DNA from 2 places in the Paenibacillus sp. FSL R7-0163 genome. Region 2 is predicted to be linked to the other one. Evidence: a T-box and tRNA genes for the amino acid it is inferred to sense, from the RefSeq annotation. Region 2 holds a T-box; the other holds one or more tRNA genes.
What was found. The T-box of region 2 lies ahead of pheS (phenylalanine--tRNA ligase subunit alpha). A T-box ahead of a tRNA ligase gene usually reads a tRNA of that ligase, here a tRNA-Phe.

Region 1: it encodes a tRNA-Phe, which carries the amino acid that the T-box ahead of pheS (phenylalanine--tRNA ligase subunit alpha) is inferred to sense. The anticodon was not compared.

The regions. Positions count from the first base shown of each region.
Region 1 covers NZ_CP150224.1:200,930-211,492, reverse strand. Annotated here, with positions in the region: gene NST45_RS00965 (ABC transporter permease) at 1-1,033, opposite strand, end outside; gene NST45_RS00960 (ABC transporter ATP-binding protein) at 1,026-2,588, opposite strand; gene NST45_RS00955 (BMP family ABC transporter substrate-binding protein) at 2,706-3,845, opposite strand; gene NST45_RS00950 (AraC family transcriptional regulator) at 4,175-4,930, shown strand; tRNA gene NST45_RS00945 (tRNA-Leu) at 5,068-5,146, opposite strand; tRNA gene NST45_RS00940 (tRNA-Cys) at 5,161-5,234, opposite strand; tRNA gene NST45_RS00935 (tRNA-Gly) at 5,245-5,319, opposite strand; tRNA gene NST45_RS00930 (tRNA-Gln) at 5,326-5,400, opposite strand; tRNA gene NST45_RS00925 (tRNA-His) at 5,420-5,495, opposite strand; tRNA gene NST45_RS00920 (tRNA-His) at 5,539-5,614, opposite strand; tRNA gene NST45_RS00915 (tRNA-Trp) at 5,638-5,711, opposite strand; tRNA gene NST45_RS00910 (tRNA-Tyr) at 5,718-5,803, opposite strand; tRNA gene NST45_RS00905 (tRNA-Thr) at 5,809-5,884, opposite strand; tRNA gene NST45_RS00900 (tRNA-Phe) at 5,913-5,988, opposite strand; tRNA gene NST45_RS00895 (tRNA-Asp) at 5,999-6,076, opposite strand; tRNA gene NST45_RS00890 (tRNA-Met) at 6,102-6,178, opposite strand; tRNA gene NST45_RS00885 (tRNA-Val) at 6,196-6,271, opposite strand; tRNA gene NST45_RS00880 (tRNA-Glu) at 6,327-6,401, opposite strand; tRNA gene NST45_RS00875 (tRNA-Ser) at 6,420-6,512, opposite strand; tRNA gene NST45_RS00870 (tRNA-Asn) at 6,516-6,591, opposite strand; rRNA gene NST45_RS00865 (23S ribosomal RNA) at 6,652-9,577, opposite strand; rRNA gene NST45_RS00860 (16S ribosomal RNA) at 9,811-10,563, opposite strand, start outside.
Region 2 covers NZ_CP150224.1:4,268,784-4,279,346, reverse strand. Annotated here, with positions in the region: gene ptsP (phosphoenolpyruvate--protein phosphotransferase) at 1-410, shown strand, start outside; gene pulA (type I pullulanase) at 790-3,177, shown strand; gene NST45_RS19045 (sensor domain-containing diguanylate cyclase) at 3,240-4,853, opposite strand; T-box leader at 5,443-5,728, shown strand; gene pheS (phenylalanine--tRNA ligase subunit alpha) at 5,789-6,823, shown strand; gene pheT (phenylalanine--tRNA ligase subunit beta) at 7,005-9,449, shown strand; gene NST45_RS19030 (hypothetical protein) at 9,649-10,563, shown strand, end outside.

The sequences.
Region 1 (10,563 bases), 2.8 Mb from region 2:
CCTCCTTCAAGAGCATCCGATTTTTCCAGAACTTCAGAAATTGCTCAGCCGAAATCAGAAGAATGATAATTGCCTGTATAATTGAGATCATCTCTGAAGGTACGTCAGACAGACGCGCCATCATGTCAGCCCCAATTCGAATGTACGCTAGGAACAATGCAGAGCCGATTACGGACAGCGGATTATTTTTGGCTAACATCGCTACAAGGGCACCATCCAAACCATAACCAGGCAGTGACGTCCATTGGAAACGGTTATACATCCCCAGCACTTCTACGGAACCCCCCATACCTGCGATAAAACCTGCAATCAAGTGAACGAGAATAATAACCTTGGCTGTCTTCATACCGGAATAACGGGCAAAGTCCCGGTTGATGCCTGTCATGCGCAGCTCATATCCCCATTTCGTTTTGTATAGGAATAGATGAGCTGCAATAATAAGCACGATAACGATAATAAGACCGATATGAATACGGGTGCCCGAGACCATTTTACTCAGCAGTGCCGTTTTCTCGAATTTGTAGGATACATTGGCAAAAGCTTTAGCATCACGTAGATGATAGTTCAGTAGGTATAGCCCTACTCCGAACAAAATATTATTGAACATTAAGGATGTAACCAACTCATTAGCATTCCATTTTGCCTTCAGAATACCAGGTATTGCCGAGAGCAACGCTCCTACAATTGAACCTGCAGCAATAGCTACCATCGGATGCAGCCAGCCGTCCAACGTTAAATGAATAGCCAATACGGAAGTTACAACACCGGAGAAATAGAAAATCCCTTCAGCTCCCAGGTTGAACATATTTGCTCGAAACAACAAGGATACTGCCAACCCAGTGAACATGAGCGGAATCGCCATCTCAATCACATTACCAATATGACCTTTACTGGATAACGGCTCTAATAGGAATATACCAATCGTCTTCACAGGCTGATTACTGACCAAAGAGATGATCAGAAAAGCAATAGCGAGTGCAATAACGATTACCGCCGATGTCCGAATGTACTCAAAATATTTAACTTTAAACATGATTTACGGCCCTCCCGATGTGCTCCTCGTCCTGTCGATGAATCCCCAGCATATAAAGACCTAATTCTTCCTCACTAACCTTAGATGGCTCCTCGAAAAAGGCAACAATCTTACCCTCGTACATTACTAACAGACTATCGCTGATCTCCAAGATCTCATTCAAATCTGCCGACACTAACAAAATCGCGCAATCGTCTGATCGTAATTCCAACAACTTTTGATGTATGAACTGGGCTGCGCCTATATCCACACCCCGTGTCGGCTGTTCTGCAATAAGCAGCTGCGGTTCAGTCGAACACTCTCTAGCTACGACTACCTTCTGCATGTTACCACCTGACAACATTCCTATGGGCTGAGAAGGTCCTGAACAGCGGACTTTAAATTCCTCTACAAGGGATACTGCTAGCTTGGCAATTCGTGAGCCATTCAAAAAAAGACCTTTATTCATTGCTTTTGTACGATACTGAGTAGATAGCAGATTATCAGCTATACTTGCCTCACTAGCGATCCCTTGCCGCATCCGATCCTCCGGTATATAGGAAACGCCTAGCTTACGAATATCCAAAATATCCGATTCACGGATATCCTTTCCCTTCACTAGTACAGAGCCCTGACTTGAGACACCTCTCAAGCTACCTGTAAGAGCTTCAATGAGCTGTGTCTGCCCGTTGCCTTCTACACCAGCAATCCCAACGATCTGCCCACCACGTACCGCAAAATTGATATCCGACAATAATGCTTTGCCATCTGCATCATTCACACTGAGTCCCTGCACCGTTAGTACTGGCTCACTAACAGCCAGAATCTCTTTGTCATATTTCAGCACGACGTCTCTGCCGACCATTAGTCGCGAGATTTCCTGTTCTGTCACATCCTGTGTTTGAAAAACACCTTCACTACGGCCGCTGCGCATAATCGTAATTCTGTCGCAAATCGCTTTGACTTCCTTTAATTTGTGCGAAATAAAAACTATCGTATGACCCTGTTCCCTTAATTGCTTAAGCTCGCGGAACAATTCCTCTGTTTCCTGTGGAGTCAACACCGCAGTCGGCTCATCAAGCACCAGAATTTTCGCACCACGCAGCAGCGCCTTAAGAATCTCAACCTTTTGCTTCATCCCAACTGTAAGATCCTCTACTTTTGCTTTAGGATCCACGGCCAGATTGTATTTCCTTGCGGTCTCTTCCGTCATGCGCACAGCCTCGGCATAATTAATGCCAACTCCTCTGCGCGGCTCCATACCCAGCACCATATTCTCTGCCACCGTAAAAGAAGGTACCAACATGAAATGCTGATGGACCATGCCGATGCCTCTATCAATGGCGTCCTGAGCGGATTGCAGCTTTACTTTTTCACCCTTGATATAGATCTCGCCTTCACTTGGCTCTTCCATGCCGAACATAATCTTCATTAAAGTCGATTTACCAGCACCGTTCTCACCTGCAATCGCATGTATTTCTCCCTCACGTAAAGAAAAATGCACGTCTTTATTTGCAACGACGCCATTGGGATATACCTTGGTAATTCCCCGCATTTCCAGCAGAGCTTTGTACATAGGTCTCAACGCCTTTCAACTTGGAGGTCTGCAAAAATATACAGCTGGAATTCCCCTGACTAGAAGAATCTCCAACTGTAGGTTTATCACTATAGAGCTGATCTTAAGATTTAAAGCTTAAGGCTTAACTGCGTTACGAATAGCTTCTACCTCTGCGGTTTCCATCCCCATCGCATTATCCACTTTAATTTCTTTATTGATCAGCTTTTGCTTCACTTCTTCAACCTTGGCCTGAAGATCAGCCGGGAATACATTTTTATAAATATCATTCTCAGCAATACCTACACCATCATCTACAAAGCTCAACACATCACGTTTGCCCATTTCTAGCGTTCCCTCTTGCAATCTCTTCACTGCACCTAGAATAGCCGTATCAATCTTTTTAATAGATGAAGTAACGATTAGATTTGCTTTTTCACTATCCGTATCGTTAATCAACATTGCCTGATCGGAGTCTACACCGATTGCATATTTTTTCTTTTCTTTAGCTGCGTCAAAGATCCCAAGACCTGTACCCCCAGCCACGTTAAAAATAACATCCACGCCGGAGTTATATTGAATTAGAGAAAGTTCCTTACCTTTTGCCGGGTTAACAAAATCACCAGCGTACGACACAGCCACTTTTACATCAGGATCAACATACTGAGCACCTTGAATGTAGCCGACCAAGAAAGCATTAATCCCCGGAATATCCATACCGCCCACAAACCCAATCACATTCTCAGGGGTAGCATTCGGCATATCCGATTGTGTAGCTAATGCTGCTACGGCACCTGCCAAGAAAGATACTTCATTTGTCGCATAAGACATGTTGTACATGTTATCTGGTGCTTCATCGATGTCGGTATCATAATTAATGAATTTTTTGTCTGGATACAATTCTGCCGTTGCATTAAACATCTCTGTAATTTCAGAACCGCCAGAAATAATTACATCCCAATCCTCGGAAGCGATATCGTTAAATGTAGGCTCCCATTTCGTTTTATCAACGCCCATTTCAACAACCTTTGTTACTGCACCTAGTTCATTCTTAACCTTTTGCAAGCCGTTATTAGCGGAATCAAAAAATGATTTATCCCCAAGTGTCCCCGGAATCAGCAATACAACCTTGAGTTTATCCCCTGAACCTTTTTCTCCACCCTCAGCAGCGTTTGATCCAGTATTCGCAGAAGAACCGTTATTGGACGTGTTATTCCCACATGCTGTGACCAGAACCATCACCATTAATAACAACAAAGAAAGAACTTTTTTATTCATTACTCTATTCCACCCCTAATTTTAGTTGGTTAGTAATCCGGCAGAATCCCCATCTTCACCCATTGTATAATTCACGGTTCAAATGGAAATTCTCTTTTTTCCAAATAAAGTATCATTAAAAGTAATAAATTTAACGTTTAGGCTCAAAAATAGCAATAAAAATACCATTATTATTAATAATCCGCTTTATTTCCGAACGAGATGGCCAGTCAGGTTGCGAACTTTCGGATTTATTGATACGATCATAACAAATATTATTAAAAATAATTATATGATTTCGGTCATAGTTTTGTACGATTCGGCTAAAACATAAGTATTGGAGGATCATCATGGATCGTGTTCTATATATTGTAAGTGCCACACATGAGCTAAATACTTATATCCCTCCACACCAGCATGAATGCTACGAACTGGTCTATTATTTACAGGGGGTAGGGACAACCAATGTTGGCCCACGAAGTTACCATTTTCGCTCCTCTTCTTTCGCGCTTGTGCCACCCAATCATAAACATGACGAGCACCACCGTGAGGATGCAAATGTATTATTTGTAGGCTTCCACTCGGAACACCCTAATATGAGTAATCTGCTCGGCGTATATGAAGATGATAAAGATCAGACCGTTCTTCAAATCCTGCTGCGAATGAAAGCAGAGTTTACACGTAAGCAAGACGGATTCTCTGAGCTTCTAAACCTACAAATGAGCGAGATTACCGTCCATCTTATGAGGCTTCTTAGTGCCTCTGGATATCAATCCCCATCAGAAGATCGAGTACAATATGTCCTTAATTATATGAATGAGCATTATCGCCATAAATTGTCCGTCGAAACACTATCAGAAATGTCCGGATATAGCTACGATCGTTTTCGCCATCTATTTAAAGAACGTTTCGGGTCCTCACCCCTGCGGTATTTGCTGTTAAAACGCCTGGAGTATGCAAAATCTCTATTACGTCATACTCAGATGCAAATCTCTGAAGTATCTGCTGCTGCAGGTTTTGTGAACGATGCCCAATTCTGCAATATGTTTAAACGAGAAATAGGTCATACCCCGCGAGCATTCCGCATTAATAATCAATCAGGTTAATCACTAATCAGATTAAAAAAAGCCGTTGAAATAGAGAAACTCCTCTATTCAACGGCTTAATCCTGTAAAACTAAGAACATAAAGAAAAAAGGTTAGTAAGATTGCTTATAAAAGCAATCTTACTAACCCTTTTAAGATACCGGCGAGAGGACTCGAACCTCCACGGTTTCCCACTCGATTTTGAGTCGAGCGCGTCTGCCATTCCGCCACGCCGGCACATATGAACTAAATGGAGGCGCCACCCAGATTTGAACTGGGGATAAAGCTTTTGCAGAGCTTTGCCTTACCACTTGGCTATGGCGCCATGTAAATTTTGGAGCGGACGACGGGAATCGAACCCGCGACCCTCGCCTTGGCAAGGCGATGCTCTACCGCTGAGCCACGTCCGCATAAAATGGCTGGGGATATAGGATTCGAACCTATGAGTGACGGAGTCAAAGTCCGTTGCCTTACCGCTTGGCTAATCCCCAATAACATTTTAAAGTAAAATGGGGCGACTGATGGGTCTCGAACCCACGAATGCCGGAACCACAATCCGGTGCGTTAACCCCTTCGCCACAGTCGCCATATTAAGTTGATATTGTTGCCATTATTCATTTTAAAGTAAATGGGGCGGCCGATGGGTCTCGAACCCACGAATGCCGGAACCACAATCCGGTGCGTTAACCCCTTCGCCACGGCCGCCATATTAAACTTTAGAAAGAACTTGGCAGGGGCAGCAGGAATTGAACCCACACCAACGGTTTTGGAGACCGTTGTTCTACCTTTAAACTATGCCCCTAAAAACTGGTGGAGGATGATGGATTCGAACCACCGAACACTTACGTGAGCAGATTTACAGTCTGATGCGTTTGGCCACTTCGCTAATCCTCCAAGGATGGTGCCGGCGAGAGGACTTGAACCCCCAACCTACTGATTACAAGTCAGTTGCTCTACCAATTGAGCTACACCGGCATGGCACTCATTCTTTTGTGATAATAAATGGTGGCTCGGGACGGAATCGAACCGCCGACACGAGGATTTTCAGTCCTCTGCTCTACCGACTGAGCTACCGAGCCATGATGAAAGTGGCGGAACCGACGGGATTCGAACCCGCGATCTCCTGCGTGACAGGCAGGCATGTTAGGCCAACTACACCACGGTTCCAAAAGATATAATTGCTTAAGTTAATTGGTTGCGGGGGCAGGATTTGAACCTGCGGCCTTCGGGTTATGAGCCCGACGAGCTACCGGGCTGCTCCACCCCGCGTCAGTAAAAATATGTTATGGTGGAGGCTGAGGGGATCGAACCCCCGACCCTCTGCTTGTAAGGCAGATGCTCTCCCAGCTGAGCTAAGCCTCCATAAACAACAATTGTTATTGTACCAAAGTCCACTAGGATAAATCAAGTGAAAATTTGGTGACCCGTATGGGATTCGAACCCATGTTACCTCCGTGAAAGGGAGGTGTCTTAACCCCTTGACCAACGGGCCATACTAATTAAAAATTTGTGGCGGAGAGAGAGGGATTCGAACCCTCGAGACGCTTGTGGCGCCTACACGATTTCCAATCGTGCTCCTTCGGCCAAACTCGGACACCTCTCCATATGGCTCCCCGAACAGGACTCGAACCTGTGACAACTCGATTAACAGTCGAGTGCTCTACCAACTGAGCTATCAGGGAATATTCATACCAGGCTTGATGCCTGAAAACTGAATCCGAAACGAATTTGCATTCTAAGTATAGGATAAGCCCTCGACCGATTAGTATTGGTCAGCTCCATGCATTGCTGCACTTCCACCTCCAACCTATCTACCTCGTCGTCTTCAAGGGGTCTTACTAATTGGGAAATCTCATCTTGAGGGGGGCTTCACGCTTAGATGCTTTCAGCGCTTATCCCGTCCGTACGTAGCTACCCAGCCATGCTCCTGGCGGAACAACTGGTGCACCAGCGGTACGTCCATCCCGGTCCTCTCGTACTAAGGACAGCTCCTCTCAAATTTCCTGCGCCCACGACAGATAGGGACCGAACTGTCTCACGACGTTCTGAACCCAGCTCGCGTACCGCTTTAATGGGCGAACAGCCCAACCCTTGGGACCTACTTCAGCCCCAGGATGCGATGAGCCGACATCGAGGTGCCAAACCTCCCCGTCGATGTGGACTCTTGGGGGAGATAAGCCTGTTATCCCCAGGGTAGCTTTTATCCGTTGAGCGATGGCCCTTCCATGCGGTACCACCGGATCACTAAGTCCGACTTTCGTCCCTGCTCGACTTGTAGGTCTCGCAGTCAAGCTCCCTTATGCCTTTGCACTCTGCGAATGATTTCCAACCATTCTGAGGGAACCTTGGAACGCCTCCGTTACTCTTTAGGAGGCGACCGCCCCAGTCAAACTGCCCGCCTGACACGGTCCCCGTACCCGATAAGGGTACTAGGTTAGAACCTAGATACGATCAGGGTGGTATCCCAACGGCGCCTCCACCGAAGCTTGCGCTCCGATTTCTACGGCTCCCACCTATCCTGTACAGATCGTACCCAAATTCAATATCAAGCTGCAGTAAAGCTCCATGGGGTCTTTCCGTCTTGTCGCGGGTAACCTGCATCTTCACAGGTATTAAAATTTCACCGGATCTCTCGTTGAGACAGCGCCCAAGTCGTTACGCCATTCGTGCGGGTCAGAATTTACCTGACAAGGAATTTCGCTACCTTAGGACCGTTATAGTTACGGCCGCCGTTTACTGGGGCTTCGGTTCATAGCTTCGGGTTACCCCTAACCACTCCCCTTAACCTTCCAGCACCGGGCAGGCGTCAGCCCGTATACTTCGCCTTGCGGCTTCGCACAGACCTGTGTTTTTGCTAAACAGTCGCTTGGGCCTTTTCACTGCGGCCCCCTCGTGCTATTCACACTACCGGGGCACCCCTTCTCCCGAAGTTACGGGGTCATTTTGCCGAGTTCCTTAACGAGAGTTCTTCCGCGCGCCTTAGAATTCTCTTCTCGCCTACCTGTGTCGGTTTGCGGTACGGGCACCTTCTCCTGGCTAGAGGCTTTTCTTGGCAGTGTGAGATCATGACCTTCGCTACTATAATTTTCGCTCCCCATCACAGCCCAGCCTTATCGATGTGCGGATTTGCCTACACATCAGCCTCACTGCTTAGACGGACATCCATCAGTCCGCGTCACTACCCTCCTGCGTCACCCCATCGCTCATAGCGGATTACGGTGGTACAGTAATTTCAAACTGTTGTCCTTCGACTACGCCTTTCGGCCTCGCCTTAGGTCCCGACTTACCCTGAGCGGACGAGCCTTCCTCAGGAAACCTTGGGCTTTCGGCGGATCAGATTCTCACTGATCTTTTCGTTACTCATACCGGCATTCTCACTTGTGTAGTGTCCAGCGCTCTTTTCAGTACACCTTCAACCCCTACACAACGCTCCCCTACCCCAGATACATAGTATCTAGCCATAGCTTCGGTGGTGTGTTTAGCCCCGTTACATTTTCGGCGCAGAGTCACTCGACCAGTGAGCTATTACGCACTCTTTCAATGGTGGCTGCTTCTAAGCCAACATCCTGGTTGTCTGTGCAACTCCACATCCTTTCCCACTTAACACACACTTGGGGACCTTAGCTGATGGTCTGGGCTGTTTCCCTTTTGACAATGGATCTTAGCACTCACTGTCTGACTCCCGGCAATAAGTATATGGCATTCGGAGTTTGACTGAGCTTGGTAATCCTTGCGGACCCCGCACCCAATCAGTGCTCTACCTCCACTACTCTTATACCGAGGCTAGCCCTAAAGCTATTTCGGGGAGAACCAGCTATCTCCGAGTTCGATTGGAATTTCTCCGCTACCCCCACCTCATCCCCGCACTTTTCAACGTACGTGGGTTCGGGCCTCCAGTGCGTGTTACCGCACCTTCACCCTGGACAGGGGTAGATCACACGGTTTCGGGTCTACGTCCACATACTAAGTCGCCCTATTCAGACTCGCTTTCGCTGCGGCTCCACCTTCTCGGCTTAACCTTGCATGTTAAACGTAACTCGCCGGTTCATTCTACAAAAGGCACGCCATCACCCATTAATAGGGCTCTGACTTTTTGTAAGCACACGGTTTCAGGTTCTATTTCACTCCCCTTCCGGGGTGCTTTTCACCTTTCCCTCACGGTACTGTTTCACTATCGGTCGCCAGGTAGTATTTAGCCTTAGCAGATGGTCCTGCTGGATTCATACGGGGTTTCACGTGCCCCGCACTACTCGGGATCCGTCTCGGAGAGAATACAGTTTAGGTTACAGGGCTTTTACCTCTATCGCGGGCCTTTCCAGACCTCTTCACCTACCATATTCCTTTGTAACTCCATGTGAGACGTCCCACAACCCCTAAGAGCAAGCTCTTAGGTTTAGGCTGTTCCGCGTTCGCTCGCCGCTACTGACGGAATCACTATTGTTTTCTCTTCCTCAGGGTACTTAGATGTTTCAGTTCCCCTGGTCTGCCTCTACATTTCCTATGTATTCAGAAATGAGTAACTGCGAATTACCACAGCTGGGTTTCCCCATTCGGACACCCCCGGATCAAAGCTTGCTTACAGCTCCCCGAGGCAGTTTCGTTGTTCGCCACGTCCTTCGTCGGCTCCTGGCGCCTAGGCATCCTCCGTGTGCTCTTATTAGCTTAACCTTGATTCTTCCGAAGAAAAATCTCACTAATAACATTTACTTGTTTACACAAGTTGCTAAAAGATGTTCTAAAACGCAAATTCGTTTCGGTATCCAGTTTTCAAGGATCAAGTCTTACTTGAGAGCTTAAACTCTCAAAACTGAGCAACGAGTGAGTAACAGGCCTAAACCTGAGATTGTGGAAGCTAAGCTTCCGATTTGAATGTCTTCATTGCAGAAGACGATTCTCCATAGAAAGGAGGTGATCCAGCCGCACCTTCCGATACGGCTACCTTGTTACGACTTCACCCCAATCATCTACCCCACCTTCGGCGGCTGGCTCCCTTGCGGGTTACCCCACCGACTTCGGGTGTTGTAAACTCTCGTGGTGTGACGGGCGGTGTGTACAAGACCCGGGAACGTATTCACCGCGGCATGCTGATCCGCGATTACTAGCAATTCCGACTTCATGCAGGCGAGTTGCAGCCTGCAATCCGAACTGAGACCGGCTTTGATGGGATTGGCTCCACCTCGCGGCTTCGCTTCCCGTTGTACCGGCCATTGTAGTACGTGTGTAGCCCAGGTCATAAGGGGCATGATGATTTGACGTCATCCCCACCTTCCTCCGGTTTGTCACCGGCAGTCACTCTAGAGTGCCCAGCATTACCTGCTGGCAACTAAAGTTAAGGGTTGCGCTCGTTGCGGGACTTAACCCAACATCTCACGACACGAGCTGACGACAACCATGCACCACCTGTCTCCTCTGTCCCGAAGGCCGCTGCTATCTCTAGCAGATTCAGAGGGATGTCAAGACCTGGTAAGGTTCTTCGCGTTGCTTCGAATTAAACCACATACTCCACTGCTTGTGCGGGTCCCCGTCAATTCCTTTGAGTTTCAGTCTTGCGACCGTACTCCCCAGGCGGAGTGCTTACTGTGTTAACTTCGGCACCAAGGGTATCGAAACCCCTAACACCTAGCACTCATCGTTTACGGCGTGGACTACCAGGG
Region 2 (10,563 bases):
CTGCTGTACTGGCTGACCAGTTTGCTAAGGAAGTTGATTTCTTCAGTATCGGTACGAATGATCTTATTCAATATACAATGGCTGCTGACCGTATGAATGAACAGGTATCTTACCTGTATCAGCCTTACAATCCAGCCATCCTGCGTTTGGTCAAAAATGTAATTGATGCAGCCCATGCAGAAGGTAAATGGACAGGGATGTGTGGTGAAATGGCTGGTGACGCAACAGCTATTCCGCTGCTACTGGGTCTTGGTCTTGACGAATTCAGCATGAGTGCAACTTCCATTCTGCCAGCGCGCAGTCAAATTTCTAAATTGTCGGCTGCCGACATGAAGGATTTGGCTGCAAAAGCTTTGCAGCTTGGCACGGCTGAAGAAGTAGCTGCACTTGTTCAAAGTATCGCTAAGTAACTTTTTACGCATGCATTAATCCGTTTTAGCGTTCTACTGTTTTCCAACTACTATTGCCGACTTCCGATGGCTGGAGGTCGGCTTTTTTATGTTTTTTAATCTATAATTTACTTTAATTCGACCTCATTTACTGTTCACTGTTTATTTTCTTTATTGCGCAGATGTCTATACCGATAGTATTAGTAATGAGCATAAAGTCGATAAGGAACCCAAACCTATAAATATGTCGTACATATAATAGTAAGGATCCATAGAAAGTTTATACTCCATTTGCCGACTTGCAGCGCTGTGCAAGTATTAATATGCAATGAATTGGTAATATATGGACTTATAAGCAACCCTACAGGTTAGGTGGGGAGCCATAGGATGGTGTTAATTCATGAGTAAAAATTATATAAATGCAGAATTGATGATGGAAGTCTATGAGGGTAAGGACTTAGGCTTGACGTATTCAACGGAGTACAGTGTCTTTAAAGTCTGGGCACCTACGGCTCTTGCTGTGTCCCTTGTCCTGTACGAAACAGGTGGTTATCAACTGAATAGTGAGTCACATAAGAGCGCTGTGGACAGTGGTCGAATTGTATATATGCAGCGTAGTAATGGCGGAGTCTGGCAGACCAAGTTATCAGGTGATCTAAAAGGGAAATATTATATGTACCGTGCTGTTTTTGCAGATGGTAATGTGACAGAAGCAGTAGATCCTTATGCAACAGCCGTATCAGCTAATGGTTTAAGATCGGCAATCGTTAATTTGCAGGATACGAATCCAGAACATTGGGATCAGGATGTAGCGCCTCCGTTACAGCATCCTGCCGACGCAGTGATTTATGAACTGCATGTTCGTGATTTCTCCTCACATGAGAGCTCTGGTATGTATTATAAGGGTAAATTCAAAGCATTTACCGAATTTGGATTAAAGGATCCGGCAGGAAATACAGTGGGGATTGATCATCTGGCTGAATTAGGGATTACCCATGTTCATCTGATGCCGGTATTTGATTTTCAGACCGTGGATGAGCTGAAGGTGGTTAATCGGGGTTCCTCCATAGCTAATGTGGAATACAATTGGGGGTATGATCCCCAGCATTATAATGTACCTGAAGGATCTTACAGCACCGATCCTGCCAATCCTGGCTTGCGGATCCGTGAATTTAAAGAGATGGTGCAGGCCTTGCACAGCCGCGGGATCGCGGTAATTATGGATGTCGTTTACAACCACACTTATGCTGTGGAGAATGGACCTTTTGAGCCGCTTGTCCCAGATTATTTCTATCGCCGCGATTTTATGGGACGTTTGTCGAATGGCTCCGGGGTTGGCAATGAGCTGGCTACAGAACGTCCGATGGTCCGAAAATTTATTAAAGACTCCCTATCTTATTGGGCTGCGGAATATCATATCGATGGTTTCCGGTTTGATCTGATGGGTCTGATGGACAGTGTTACCATGCGGGAGATTACGGAAGAGCTCCGTCTAGAAGTGAATCCGAATCTGTTGCTTTACGGTGAACCTTGGACGGGTGGAGATTCTCCGCTGGCCACTAAAACGCTAAAAGGTGTACAACGGGGCAAGGGTTATGCTGTCTTCAACGATAACTTTCGTTCAGCGATCAAAGGGGATAGTGATGGCTTCGGAAGAGGGTTCGTGACAGGCGAATACGGCAAAGAAGGTGCTATTGCAGCCGGAATTAAAGGAGCAATTCATGAGTTTACGGACTCGCCTGTGGAATCTGTGAACTATGTAACTGCCCATGATAATTTGAATTTATGGGATAAGTTGCTTATCGTTCAAGGGGGGAGCCAGAAAGCTGATTTTCCGGTAATCGCCAACATGGATAACGAGGATCTGGAAGATGCAGTGGCCCTTGCCAATCCATACGTGAATGTAGATCCGGAGAACATTCTCGGTAATGAAACTGTACGTCGTTCCTTGCTTGCTAACGGAATTATTCTGACATCGCAAGGGATACCTTTCCTGCATGCTGGAGATGAGCTCCTGCGCAGTAAATTTGGGGATCATAACAGCTACCGCAGCGGTGACGCGATCAACTCGATCCGCTGGAATATGAAAAGCGTATTTAAGCCCGTATTTCAATATTATAAAGGCCTGATCGAGCTGCGGCGCACACATCCGGCATTTCGTCTGCATGGCCGCCAGGAAATTGAACGTTCGTTGGAATTTCTGCGATGTGATGGCGGAATAGTATCGTATCTTCTTAGAGGCCATGCAGGAGGCGATCTTTGGAACAATATAACCGTTATCTTCAATGCTAATAATGATCGAATGACGGTGGCTCTTCCTGAGATTTCTAACGGGTGGAGTATAGTAGTAGACCATACCCGTGCCGGGATAGAAGCCATCCGCAGAATCGAAGGCAATGAGGTAGAAGTGGAAGGGTTGTCGATGATGGTCCTTTATGATGAATGTGGTGAGCCAGCCCCACGCTCTAAAATCATCGAAATACACTATGAACGCCCTGATCAGAATTACCAAGGCTGGAATCTTTGGGTTTGGGATACAGGAATCCAGGATGGACAATGCGATTTCCGATATATGGAGAACGGGCGTGCAGTAGCCCGCATCGAAGTGCTGCCAGATACCCAATCCATCGGATATATTTTGCGGCTTAATGATTGGGAAGAAAAAGATGGAGACGGAGACCGCTTCATTGATTGTTCTACGAATGGAGAGTTAACCAAGGTCTTAGTCCGGGATCGTGATCAGGAGATTGATGGGATTTCAGAGGATCATCTTCGGTTAAGCAGTTAGTGGCAATACAAAAAAAGCTGTTTCAGGGTTGATTGTATCCTGAGACAGCTTTTTATTTGGTTTTATGGTTTTACAATGGTCTGGTCAGCAAACTCTTCGTCCACAAGCTCATAGTAAAGATTGGCTTTATTGCCACCATGGTCTTTGGAGCGGTACATCGCCAAATCGGCGGCACGCAGCAGTTCATTGATACTGCTTCCATGTTCAGGAAATAAAGCTACTCCGATACTCGCGGAGGTGTGGAAGCTGGACCCGTTATCAACAGACCAAGACTTATTGAACAGTTTAAGTAACCGCTGCAGCGTTTCATCAAGCATCTCTGGAGAAGTGAATCGATGCAGTACAACTGCGAATTCATCTCCGCCGATCCGGAAGGCCTGACCTATTCCTTTGACTGTATGCTGAAGTTCACGGGAGAGCAGCTGAAGAAATTCGTCTCCAGCCAGATGGCCTAAGGTATCATTTAGCTGCTTGAATCTGTCACAATCCAGCAGGGCCAGTGCAATTTTTTGCTTCCGTTCTCCGGGTTGTGTGATAAGGTTCTCCATATACATTTTGAAATGAGCCCTGTTGGGAATCGCTGTTAAATGATCATAGAAGGCTAGCTTATGTAGTCGTTCTTCGTATTGTTTTCGCTGGGTAATTTCTCGAGATAACAGCATGAATTGTGCTGGGAATTTACGGCTGCCGAGAACAGGTGACACCTTAGTTTCAAGCCATACCCATTGGCCTTCTGCTCCGCGCATGCGCAGTTCTGAAATGCGCGGGGTTCCCTGAACCACGCTCTTTAATTTAGCCCAGGCAATCTCCGGTTCACGTATGTAGTTGGATAACGGATCTCCTTTTTTAGGCACATAGCCTAGAATACTGGAGTGTGAGGGGGAAGCGTATAGAATCAACCCGTTAGGATCCGTCAAAATAATGAAATCAGACATGGTTTCACCGATTAGCTGATAAAGTGTTTGTTCTTCCAGCATTTCATTCTGGAGCCAGATGATTTTGCGTCCAAGGTAAATAATGACCAGGAGAAACACAAGTAAGAGGAGCGAATACAGGGAGAACAAAGCGCTTTTTTTATCCTTAAAACCGTCCGTTACTTGCAAGGCGTAGTTGCCAATCAAGTCCTCTGCTTGATCGAGATGTGCTCTAGCTTCATTGAATTGCGAGTTTAGGGTGAGCGCAGAATATGAATCCGGATTCCAGCTACTCTTCGTCCGTTCCGTTATTAGCGTATGCCCTGAATTTTTCCACATGACAATAGTAGTTTCAAAGGAGCGCAGCTCGTTTTTTAATTCGGAAAGGATAATTCCACTTTGTTTCATATCACTGTAAGGTTTTTTTATAGCGTTGATATTTGCTCTTGCTAGACTTATTCGTTCCTGCGCTTGAAGATTATTATCTATAAACTCCGTAGTGAACTGTTCACCTTCCGCGGCTGTTAGGTTTGGACCCATTGCGATTTGCAAGGCTACAGCAGCTTGATGCAGATCACGATCGGCGCTCAGTATGAGCTTAGAGTTCTGATATATATCATCATAAAGAGAATCTGACAATCTATTAATAGTGTGATTTAAATAGAGTAGCGAGGACACGCTGATCCCGACCAGAAGGACGGAGATTGCAGCGAAGACATAGAATAGTTTGCGTGTTACCTTGAATTCGAAGAACCCTGCCACAGTCATCTTCTCCCTGTATAAGATGATTAAGTAAATCTATTGCTGCTTAAGTAGAACCTGCAGAAGTCAATCTATGGTCAGGCGTAATTTAACTCAGTCACTGATGTTTGAAGGTGCTTTTGGGAATAAAAGAGGTGTTGTATACATAGTGGGAAAACATAGGAAAGTGTACGTGTGAGTAAATGGTAGTTTCTAGTATATCAAGTATATAGGACGTGCTGCTTATAGAGCAATCTTTACTCATAATAATCCAAAAGACAAAATTTAAAGTTTAATGTATGGGCCTATTGAATTATCTATATTCAAACCGATGGATCCTATTACCCCACTCGATCATAAATGATACGGCTTACAGCTGCTGAAAAAAACTGCCCTTAGTCATAATGACTACAGGAAAGCTAATCATTCATTATTCGTTACGCAGTGCGTGAATGGGGTGAAGTCGTGCGGCTTTGTTAGCAGGCATCATTCCAAAAATCACGCCTGCCCGCTCCGATGCCAATCCAGCTTGTCAAAACGACAGATTTTGCATATAATAAAGAGACATATCTCTTGTAGTAAAGAGATACCTGACAATTAGCATGAATTGTGAAATGCAGTGATGGAGAAGAGTACACAGTGCCTGACTTACAGGGAGGAGACGCCGCGGATTGAGAGCGTTTCTAAGAAGCAGAGCTGTCGAAGTTCACTCCGGAGCAGTTCCCTGAATTCCTTAAGCTGTCTAATAGGGAAGGGTAGGGGATACCGGTCACAGACCGTTATTTCTGTATAAAGTGAGATAGGTATCTGTCCAGCCAAAAGAGGGAATGAAGCTCTTAAGGGGAACAGATCAGCTTGTCTAACAAGGGTGGTACCACGGTCTTTTCGTCCCTTACCGGGAGGAAAGGCCTTTTTTTGTTGAACTAGACAATGATTGAAGGGGGCTGTACACGGCCATGAAAGAGAAGTTGGAAGCATTGAAGGTTGAAGCGCTGGCTAAGCTGCAGGAGGTTATGGATCCGCAGGTACTAAATGATTTAAGAGTGAAGTATCTCGGTAAAAAAGGTGAGCTTACAGAGGTTCTGCGCGGTATGGGAGGACTTAGTGCTGAGGAGCGTCCGGTAATCGGGCAAGTGGCGAATCAGGTTCGCAGTGCTATTGAGGAGATTATCGGCGCGAAGCAGGAGGCTTTTCAAGAGCAGGAAACCCAGCAACGTCTGCAGGCTGAAAAAGTAGACGTAACCTTACCGGGTCGCCGTTTACAGCAAGGGGGCATTCACCCGCTTAGCAGAGTCGTACAGGAGATTGAGGATATTTTTACCGGCATGGGCTACCGTGTAGCTGAAGGTCCGGAAGTGGAGACCGATTATTATAACTTTGAAGCTCTAAATCTGCCTAAGAATCACCCGGCACGTGATATGCAGGATTCTTTCTATTTAACAGATGACCTGCTAATGCGCACTCAAACCTCGCCAGTACAGATTCGTACTATGCAGGCTATGAACGGTGAAGCTCCTGTTAAAATCATCTGTCCGGGTAAAGTATTCCGCCGTGATGATGATGATGCAACGCATTCCTTCCAGTTCCACCAAATCGAAGGTTTGGTCATTGGAAGTAACATTCGAATGAGTGATCTGAAGGGCACCCTGCAACAATTTGTGCAGGAGATGTTTGGACCGAATACAGGCATTCGTCTTCGTCCGAGCTTTTTCCCATTCACGGAGCCAAGTGTTGAAGTAGACGTAAGCTGCTTCAAATGTGGTGGCGATGGCTGCAGACTATGCAAGCAAAGTGGATGGTTAGAAATCCTTGGCGCAGGTATGGTACACCCGAATGTACTGAAAATGGGTGGCTATGATCCTGCTGAATACAGCGGCTTCGCCTTCGGAATGGGTGTAGAGCGGATTGCAATGCTTAAATACGGCATCGATGACATCCGTCATTTCTATAGTAATGATATGAGTTTTGTGAAGCAGTTCAAGGGCGTTTAGTTATTGTGGTGCGCTAGCTGATAGTGGCTGGAGAATGGGTTTTGGAGCATTTGATTTCCTTGTAGGGCCGTCCTTAATAGTGTGTAGCTGAAATTGAGTGCACTTCATCCGTTCTTCCACAGGAAGCAGCACGAACGACAGTGAAATAAATACATCTGAAACATAAAGGAAGTGAGCGGATATGAAAGTATCAACCGGATGGTTGGCTGATTATACATCGATTGAAGGAGTAACCGCCGAACAGCTAGCGGAGAAGATTACCGCTGCCGGCATTGAGATTGACGGCGTAGAGCGCCGCAATAAAGGCATTTCCGGCATCGTAACCGGCTATGTGAAATCAAAGGAAAAACATCCTGATGCCGACAAGCTGAACGTATGTATCGTGGATGCGGGCCAAGATGAGGATCTACAAATCGTCTGCGGCGCAAAAAATGTAGCTGCAGGTCAAACTGTACCTGTAGCACTGGTCGGTGCTAAGCTGCCAGGACTGGATATCAAAAAAGCCAAGCTGCGCGGCGTCCTATCGCAAGGGATGATCTGCTCGGCCAAAGAATTGGGACTGAATGATAAATTGCTTCCAAAAGAGCAACAAGAAGGTATTCTTGTGCTGCCTGAAGGGACAGAGATTGGTCAGGATATTTCCAAGGTCCTCGGCTTAGATGACGAGATTCTGGAATTCGATCTGACTCCGAACCGTTCGGATTGCCTCAGTATGATTGGTGCTGCTTATGAAGTAAGTGCGATTCTTGGGCGAGAAGTTAAATTGCCTGATCCAAAAAGCGAAATTATTGAGATCAGTGGTCCTGCTGCGGATTCCATTTCCGTCAAGATTGAAGATGAAGAATACTGCAGCCATTATGCAGTTCGTTATATTGCAGGTGTTAAACCTGCACCATCACCGCTGTGGATTCAGAATCGTCTGATGGCTGCTGGGGTTCGTCCAATTAATAATATCGTGGACATTACCAATTACGTGATGCTGGAATATGGACAGCCGCTGCATGCTTTTGATGCAGATAAAGTGCAAGGTGGAGAACTCGGCGTTCGTCTTGCCCATGAAGGTGAAGTTTTGGTTACACTTGACGGTCAAGAGCGTAAGCTAGAGCCGCAAATGCTCGTTATCGCTGATGGAGTTAAAGCTGTAGGTCTGGCCGGAGTAATGGGTGGACGGGATACAGAGGTTACTGCTGAGACGGTAAACCTTGTTCTGGAATCTGCTAAGTTTGATGGTGGTACGATTCGTAAAACCTCGCGTCAATTGGGACTTCGCTCTGAGGCCTCCCTTCGTTTCGAGAAGGAAGTGGATCCAAGTGCAGTTATTCCTGCATTGAACCGTGCAGCAGTGCTGATTGCACGTTATGCTGGCGGATCGGTCCATGAAGGCATCGTGCAAGCAGGAACTGACGCTGTTCAAGAGAAGGTTCTCACCTTGTCCTTAGAGAAACTGAATCGTTATCTGGGAACGGATTTGTCCTTGCTGGAAGTGAAGACATTGTTTGGCCGTCTACACTTCAAATGCGGAGATACCGCACAAGGGCTGATTGAAGTTCAAGTCCCAACCAGACGTGGCGATATCAGCTATGATGTTGATCTTATTGAAGAAATTGCCCGCCTGTACGGATATGACAATATTCCAACGACTCTAATTGAAGGAATTACAACGCCAGGAGCACTAACTCACAAGCAAGCGCTCCGTCGTGAACTGCGCCGCTTATTGTCACATGGCGGTTACCAAGAGGTGATGGGTTACTCCTTCATCCAGCCGCAACAAAGCACAATGTTCCCTGCGTTATCAGAAGGAGCAGTAGCGGTGAAGCTGGCTATGCCGATGAGTGAAGAACGCAGCGTACTGCGTACCAGCCTTCTTCCGCAACTATTGGATATTGCCAGCTACAATACCAATCGTCGTCAAAGCGACTTGGCATTGTTTGAAATCGGCAACGTCTTCTTCACGGATGAAGAACAGCTGACTCGCCAACCACGCGAACTGCCAGTGCTGGGGCTGTTGCTTAGCGGAAGCTTAACAGTGAAGCAATGGAATGTTTCGGCACAGCCTGTGGACTTCTTTGATTTGAAGGGTGCGCTGGAAACGGTATTTGCTCATTTAGGGCTGACTGATAAAATCGTCTATGTGGGAGACAGTCCAGAAGGATTTCATCCTGGGCGTTCCGCATCGGTATATTTACTCGGGAACGAGGGCCGTGTGAAGATCGGAACGATGGGGCAGATTCATCCGGATCTGCAAAGACAGCTGGATCTGGTGGATACTTATGCGGCAGAAATTTTATTGCAGCCGTTATATGAAAGTGCGCAAAGCCGTTTGCAATATAATGAGCTTCCGCGTTTCCCGGGAATGGAACGGGATATTGCTGTGGTCGTGGATTCCGCTGTACCAGCGGGCGATCTGCTGGCTTCCATCCGTGATAACGGAGGTACTTTGCTCCAGTCCGTACAGGTATTTGACGTGTACACTGGCGGTAAGCTGGAGAGTGGAAAGAAGAGCATCGCGATCTCACTGCTGTATCGTCATAGTGAACATACATTGACTGATGAAGAAGTAGGAGAGGTGCATGAGAAGGTATTAGCATCTCTTCAACAAACTTTTGGTGCAGAATTAAGAAAGTAGCAGGAATTGTGTAAAGCCGCAGCGAATCCATTTAGAAACTGAGATTCGCTGCGGTTTTTTCTAGGTAGAGTGCAAAGCGGAGAATATCAGCCATAATCTATTGAATATTAGGGATTTTGCCAAATGCTTACCAAAAAAGCTACAATAGAAGAAGTGAAACTAGCTTAGAATCCGCACACATACAAAGGAGGGCACAACTGTGGCTATGGACCGGACACGTGTCGCCGTGGAGATATACGGAACTTCCTATAAACTCGTCGGAAGCAGTACTGAATATATGAAACAAGTGGCCCGTTATGTTGATGAACATATGCGCACGATTTCTAAATCACACACCAGACTGGACACACCGCGTATAGCGGTGCTTGCAGCTGTACATATGGCGGAGCAGGCTATTCAGGTTCAGGACTTCAAAAATGAACTAAACATGATGACAGGTGAACGCAGTGAACTGCGATTGGAAGTATCTCGCCTGCTGGAGGTACAGCGGGAGCGGCAAGAAGAAATTGAGCGACTTGAAGCTGCGGCCAAAGAAGAGGCTGGGCGACTGATTGCTGCTGCTGAGGAAGAACGTAAGCGGCATTTGGAGATTCAGGAGAATGAACGCAAGGTACATGCGGAGCAGCTTCAGGAGGCAGTACAAGCTGTGGAAGTTGCACGCAAGAAGCTGGAAGAAGAATTGCTTGAGCGCGAGATAGAGCTGCAAGAACTGCGGACAAGCTACGAAGAAGAGCGGGCAGCTAGTCGTGAACAACAGCGGCAGGAACTGGCGAAGGCGGAAGCCATCCGCTTGCAGCAGCTGGAGGAGCAGAAGGCTGCTCATCTGCAAGAGCTGGAGAACATCCGAGAGACGCTGACCAAGGAGAAGACAGACACGCTGTCTGCTCTGCAGCTTGAGCTGACCGAGACCAAGTCAACACTGGAGGAAGAGCTTGAGGTTACCAAGTCTACATTAGGTAAAGAACTCGAAGATACCAGATTGACGCTGGGTAAGGAGCTTGAGGATACCAAGTTGACCTTAGGTAAAGAGCTTGAGAGTACCAAAGCGAAGTTGGGCAAAGAGCTGGCGGAAGAACGTGAAGCACTGCAGCGGGAGCAAACCAAGAATAAGGAA